3 regions of the Bartonella sp. LJL80 genome follow, and region 2 is predicted to be linked to each of the others. Evidence: riboswitches for the same ligand, from Rfam matches in the RefSeq annotation. Region 2 holds a riboswitch; each other region holds the start of a gene.
What was found. Region 2 has a riboswitch for cobalamin ahead of ACYSNS_RS09310 (CbtB domain-containing protein). Riboswitches for the same ligand answer to the same signal wherever they lie in the genome.

Region 1 (2,263 bases), on a different contig from region 2:
TGAACAGTTTTTTAATGAAGGCAAAATCATAGCGTTCCAAAACTGCTTTTTCATAATAACCTTCATCCACCAGATAATCGAGCTTTTCCTTTAGATTATGGAAGAAAACGGTATTTTGATTGACATGTTGCAGGAAATATTGGCGAGCCGCCATCTTATCCTGATCGAACTGGATACGACCGTTTTCATCGAAAAGATTGAGCATCGCATTGAGTGAATGATAGTCTTGCGGAGGCGTCATATCTCCCGAATGTCCGTTTAGTTTTGGTTCCATAAATTTTCCAGTCCCTGTATCACGAGGCTTACATCCTCGGACGTTCCACGCAGTTCAAAACGATAGAGGCAGGGCACATTGCATTTTTCAGCAATGACCTTTCCTGCCAGTGCATATGTCCAGCCAAAATTACGATTACCCCCGGCAATAACGCCGCGTAGCCACTTCCGGTTTTCCGGTTCATTCAAAAAGCGAATAACCGTTTTCGGTACAGCGCCCTGTCCCTCTGAACCCGCATATGTCGGCACAACAAGAACATAAGGTTCGTTGATTAAGGGCGCGGCCGCAGTTTTATCCAACCGGAGCAATTTTTGGCCCAGTTGCTCGACAAAATGATGCGTATTGCCGGTGGCACTCGAATAGTAAACCAGTAGCCCCATTTCAGCCGAGCCGGTTGATCATATCCGGCCGAAAACCCGCCCAATGGTCTTTACCTGCAACGACAACCGGCACCTGACGATAGCCAAGACTCTGAACATAAGAGAATGCCTCAGCATCTTCTGATACGTCGATAATATTATATGGAAGACCCTTGTTATCCATGGCGCGATAGGTGGCATTGCATTGAACACAAGACGGTTTGCTATAGATGGTGATTGTCATTGTTTCTCTCTTTAAACGAAGTAAGGCTAAGCTCCGCCCCGGGACACCTTGGCAGATTATATGTGTGCAGTTGTGTGAAGAGCTCCAAAATGCTTGCGCGGACTGTGCGCTGCGCTCCCTGAAAACCAAGCGCTTTTATCAGGTTGGAACACCTATCGGAATGTAGATCTGATTTTTTGAAGTTGCCTTCATGTACCCCGTGAAAACTGGGGTATAAGACCAAGGATAATTTTTCTACTGCGCATAAACTTCCTTCCCGAAGTTTGACGGGACAAGCGCAGCAGCAATGCCATAGATGAAGACCACCCGACAAAAGCCACAGCGGAACACCCCGTCCGTTGACATTCTAACCCAAGGCAGGTCTCCTGGCTTATGGCTTCATATGCAAACCGCCTTCCCAAAGCATCCACTTCAGTGGCATAGAGGCTTGCACTCACCATTCACAGTTGCGGGGGCAGCTTCGGCACCGGAAACATCCTAACCGAATTCCCTCTTAGCTTTTTGACTCACATCGAATCAAAAAGAACCTTGAACACTAGATATAGTATATGTTGTTCGTTTAAGGTCAATATCAATCAACTGCTATACAAACATTTTCACCGGACGATTGTTGAATGCATGTGTTTCGTCGAATTTTCATGCTCTTGACAAGATCGGACTATAGCGCGAGAAGAACAAAGCTTGGCAGCGCTCAGAGATGCCTTTCCGTTGCCATCGCCACATCATATTTGCTCGAAAAACCGGCTATCTCCGGCTGAGTGTCCGATGCTTCCAGTCATGCTCTTTCGATCAGCATTGAGCGTTCATAACAACCGACAAAATCATAACGGAATGGGTTGTCTATCCCGCGGATGCGTTTCAAAGTTTTGCGGACACGCTTCTTTTCCAAACGTGTCTTATATTTATAGAAGCTGGAAAAATAGACAATCCAGCGAATTGTCTATCCCGCGGATGCGTTTCACACTTTTGAGGACACGCTTCCAAAATCGCAGCTCACGAATTATTGACGCGTCATATCGGCAATATGAATACACAACTGCGTAAAAATCATATAGCCCGAAGCATAACATATGCGGGAAGAAATAATTGGAGAAAGCCGATGATGTCCGCAACAGCCTTCGAGGCTGAGATTGGCGTAAAGAGTGGTACAGCTTTATATCGGCGTATCAGCATAGGCATGTTTTTTGCCGGTTTTGCAACCTTTTCCCTGCTTTATTGCGTTCAACCCCTATTGCCTTCCTTTGCCAGCCATTACCACATCACTCCGGCACAAAGCTCGCTTGCGCTTTCACTGTCCACCGGGTTCCTCGCATTTTCAATTCTCCTCTCCAGCGCGTTTTCAGAGGCCTTGGGTCGGCGTGGCCTCATGGCGATATCCATGGCTGG
Region 2 (2,263 bases):
TCCTGCCCACCAAAAAGTCATGCCGGTGTTATAGCGTGGGTTGAAAAGTGGCGATTGCTTCTGCCGGTAAAATAATCCGGCACCCGTTTGCCAATTGGGCTTCTCATGAATGCATACATGCATTCAAACGTGGGTTTAATGCGTGTATTCAAAACGCTAAAAACGCTAAAGGTATTTGGCTCAAGACGCCTTGAGCCGCTTTTCTGCAAGATAGCCAAAGCCGACACCCAATATCAGCCATAAGATGGCCTGTATTCCGAATGTCGCCGTTCTGAAATGCCATAAGACATCGGCGGAAAAATCGGCTGGAACCTCGTTAATGATTGGCATGATAAGATAAACGACCGCCATAAACACGATATAACCGAAACCCGCCGTGATGGCAGCATTGAGGCTGCCATATTTTTCTGCAAGCTTATGGGCCGCCAGATAGGCGAGGATCATGGCCAATAACGATATCAGGATAAGGCCGAAATAATATTCCGTCCGGCTGACGATGGTTTCAGGACTGCCGACAGCAGGCGGATTGGCCGGATATTTAAGTTGTGGCATCAAGACGACGGCAATAAAAGCCGAAACGGCAAGGAGAAGGCTTGTCGCTTTGGCCCCAAGGCGCCCTAACCGTCCGAAGGCAAATGCGCATAAACAGGCAAATAGACCACCTGCCGCCGCACCATAGACGACCAGACCAGTAAGAAGTCCCAGGCCCGCCTGTGTCGAACGGCTGACAATTTCTTCTTCTTGTCCGTGGCTGTGTCCGCCACTTTCTTCCATAGCGGCATGTTGCTCTTCAAAAGCAATGGCCGCATCCACATAAGGTTCGCCGTAAAGGCGAGCAAAACCGAAGGCAATCAAACCGGCCACAAGGCCGACAAGCATGCCCCTATAAAGGAGAGAACCCATCATGTTTCATCTCCTCAATGGCAAGGGAAGCCAAGAAGATGGCGCCCGTCATGCACAAATTCATGGATGGTCGTGCCGCTAAAAACTGATAGGGCACCTTGTTCCGTTGTGATGAAGTAGAGCGCTATCAGGCATAAAAGGCCGCCAAAAATCGCCCAGGGCAGAATGTCTTTGACAGGGATGGAAAGAGTTTGCGGTGCAGTGACCGTTTTGACAGACATAGATAACCTCCTTAGGATTACGCGTCCCGTTGTGAAGTAAAAAACATTCAAATCGACGTTCTGGCTTCTGTCCCATACATGGTAGACAGTCACAGTGGCGCGACCGCCCCGGATTGACACCGGGTTCCACGATATTGAATGTTGGACTATGATATGCCGATTGCAAAAGTCTGTCAAAGCAATATGGCCGCAAAAACAGGGATCACGATTTGTTGCATATAACCTTGCTCAGCCATGCTGAAACTATAGCCCAACGGCGCGGCATCTTTCCCGGTAACGAGGCCCTTGATGGCGATATCGCTATTTCCGATATGTCCAAATTGGAGCACCTGAAAAGCGTTGTTTGCGCGCCCTGTCTAGCAGCCACTGCAACGGCTGAGCGGCTCCAATATCCCTATACAATTGATAGAGACTTGCCGATATATGATTTTGGCCGTTGGGCGGGGCGTTCTTTGAAGGATATTGCCAAAGAAGAGCCGTTGGCTTTGCAAGCTTGGTTGCAAGACCCTTACGTCAGCCCGCATGGGGGAAGCTCTTATGCGCAGATCTATGACAAATGTGTAGAATGGATTGAAAATCTAAACGACAGCAGCAACCTTGTTCTGTATCTTACCGACGCAATCATTATCCGATGCGTTTTGGTCCATGTTCTTTCCGCACCCTTGGCGTCTTTATTCAGGATGGATATTGCACCGCTTGCAAGGATAGAGGTCATCCGACAAAATCAAAGCTGGAAACTCCAAGCCGCATCGTTTGACCTTTCGATTTGAATTGTCGTTTTATCGGTGCTTTGCCCCTTGTTCCGCAGTGTTTTCGTTCTTAAGTGCTAAAGAGATGCGTTAACAAAAAAGGAGAGTTGTCATGTCGGCTAAAGTTGCAGTTGTCACCGGTGCAGGTCAGGGAATTGGCCGCGGAATAGCCTTGCGGTTGGCAAGAGACGGGTTTGATATTGCACTTGTCGATATCCAAAAAGACAAGCTTGCCGGTGTTGCCAAGGAAGTGGAAGCCCTGGGCTGCAAAGCAACGACAATTACGGCAGACGTTTCCAAACGTGAAGATGTTTATGCAGCGATCGACAAAGCCGAAAAAGATCTTGGCGGCTTTGATGTGATGATCAACAATGCAGGTATCGCACAGGT
Region 3 (2,263 bases), on a different contig from region 2:
GAGTTTCCTATGTCTACAGGAACAGTTAAGTGGTTCAACACAACAAAAGGCTTCGGCTTTATCCAGCCTGATGATGGCGGCGCGGACGTTTTCGTTCACATTTCCGCTGTTGAACGTTCCGGCATGAGCAGCCTCAACGAAGGCCAGAAGATTTCTTATGAAGTTCTTCAGGATCGCCGTTCAGGTAAATCAGCAGCCGGCAATCTTGCCGCTGTATAATATCTCTGTCTAAGCCAGCCAATATCATCATTGCAAAAGTTTTGAAGGTGGTTGTCTTAGGTAGGTTTTGAGTGTTTTTCGAAATGCTCGAAGATATTAAACCCCGTCATTTTGGCGGGGTTTTTTTATGTATGATATTCTGAACTTAACACAAAAGGGAATATTAAACGTGAACGCGAAATACATGCATAAGATTGCTCATACAAGCGGCACATGCTTGCGCTTATGGGCAAATTGTCTATAGTCACGCCATGACGGTTCCCCTGTAAGAAGGCTCTGAAGGGGAATAATAGGGAACACGGAAGAATTGACCTGAAAAGGAATTTAAGCCGTGGCTGCCCCCGCAACTGTGCGCGGCAGCGCCTCACCATCGAGCATCACGCTCAAGCCACTGTGAATAACGGGAAGGCTGGTATGGCGCGTTTATCCGCAAGCCAGGAGACCTGCCGTCATGCGAGGTTTTCAACCTCCGACATAACATAACTCGAGAGCACGGTGGGTGCAAAGGAGAAGCAATATGCATATCGAACCGGGCGTCGTAACGGGCGCTAAAATTGTATTGAGTTACGCAACGGCTGTAGGTTCATTTGGACTGGCTGCCAAAATGGCATGGCAGTCCCTCAAACAAGATCCGAACGTCATTTCGTTTTGTGTTCGCACGGTGGTCAGTACCGCTTTGGTTTTCAGCTTTTTTGAAATATTGCCGCACCACGCTGTTGGTGTATCCGAGGTTCACTTGATTCTCGGTTCAACGTTATTTCTTGTTTTTGGCGCGGGTCCCGCCGCCATAGGTTTGGCGATCGGCCTATTAATACAAGGAGTGTTTTTTGCGCCGTTTGATCTGCCGCAATATGGTATGAATGTTACAACACTGCTCGTACCGCTTTATGCGATGAGCCTCATCGCTAAGAAGATCATCCCGCAAAAAACCGCCTATAAAGATGTCAAATATGCGCAAGCCCTTGCCCTGTCCACATCCTATCAGGCAGGTATTGTCTTATGGGTTGGCTTCTGGGCATTTTACGGTGAAGGTTTCAGTATGGCAACTCTGGCTAATGTGTCCAGCTTTGGCGTAGCCTATATGAGTGTGATCATTGTCGAACCGCTGGTAGACCTCGCCGTTCTTGCATTGGCGAAAACATTTTCCCGCCTGTCAAATAGCGGCCTGGTGCAGCAGAGGCTTTATCACGCAGCTTAATCGGCATTTGCAAACATGTTGTCATTGTAACCGGCAATTTTCTACGCAACTGACAAATGCCGGTTATTGGCAAACCATTGATATTAAAAGAAATACACGATGATATTGAAACCATTCAAACACATACTCTCCACGGCAGCTCTTGCTGCATCGGTCATTATTGGCTGCACCGCGGCAAAGGCCGAAGAAACCCAATATCCGTTAACATTGAAAAATTGCGGGCGCGTCATTACCTTTTCGAAGGCACCCCAACGGGTTGTATCCGTCGGACAGAACACGACTGAAATCCTTTATGCACTCGGTTTAGCCGACAAGGTCAAGGGCACTGCACTTTGGTATTCAGCCGTAATGCCGCAATTTGCCGAATTGGATAAGAATGTCAAAGTTCTGTCACGGGATATTCCAAGCTTCGAAAGCATTGTAGAACAAAAACCAGATCTGGTTGCAAGTCATCAAGAGTGGGTCATCGGCCCTGCCGGAAGTTCTGCGACATATGACCAGTTCACCGAATTTGATATTCCCGTCTATACCGCTCCGGCGGATTGCGTCGGAAAAGATAATATGGCCGGCGGCGATGGTTTACGAACACAGCCATTTTCGATGGATATGATTTATCAGGAAATCAATGAACTTGCGCGTATCTTTAATGTCCAAGATCGAGGACAAAAGCTGATTGCCGACCTAAAGGCGCGAGAACAAGCTGCGATCGATAAAGTAAAATCCATTCCTAAAGACAAACTCAGCGCAGTTTTTTGGTATTCGAGCGCTGATTTGGATATTGATCCCTATGTTGCCGGACAGCTCGGCGCCCCCGGTTATATCACGAAGATTCTAGGCATCAGCAAC

Region 1: linked by a shared signal. The riboswitch ahead of nrdH (glutaredoxin-like protein NrdH) and the one ahead of ACYSNS_RS09310 (CbtB domain-containing protein) in region 2 are both predicted to bind cobalamin.
Region 3: linked by a shared signal. The riboswitch ahead of ACYSNS_RS11315 (energy-coupling factor ABC transporter permease) and the one ahead of ACYSNS_RS09310 (CbtB domain-containing protein) in region 2 are both predicted to bind cobalamin.

What each region holds. Positions count from the first base shown of each region.
Region 1 covers NZ_JBTXLM010000002.1:119,961-122,223, reverse strand. Annotated here, with positions in the region: gene nrdE (class 1b ribonucleoside-diphosphate reductase subunit alpha) at 1-274, opposite strand, end outside; gene nrdI (class Ib ribonucleoside-diphosphate reductase assembly flavoprotein NrdI) at 259-654, opposite strand; gene nrdH (glutaredoxin-like protein NrdH) at 656-877, opposite strand; cobalamin riboswitch at 1,216-1,423, opposite strand; gene ACYSNS_RS04800 (MFS transporter) at 1,977-2,263, shown strand, end outside.
Region 2 covers NZ_JBTXLM010000005.1:23,260-25,522, forward strand. Annotated here, with positions in the region: gene ACYSNS_RS09305 (CbtA family protein) at 181-906, opposite strand; gene ACYSNS_RS09310 (CbtB domain-containing protein) at 918-1,124, opposite strand; adenosylcobalamin (AdoCbl) riboswitch at 1,128-1,279, opposite strand; gene ACYSNS_RS09315 (histidine phosphatase family protein) at 1,334-1,894, shown strand; gene ACYSNS_RS09320 (acetoin reductase) at 1,986-2,263, shown strand, end outside.
Region 3 covers NZ_JBTXLM010000007.1:32,043-34,305, forward strand. Annotated here, with positions in the region: gene ACYSNS_RS11310 (cold-shock protein) at 10-219, shown strand; cobalamin riboswitch at 458-684, shown strand; gene ACYSNS_RS11315 (energy-coupling factor ABC transporter permease) at 737-1,417, shown strand; gene ACYSNS_RS11320 (ABC transporter substrate-binding protein) at 1,517-2,263, shown strand, end outside.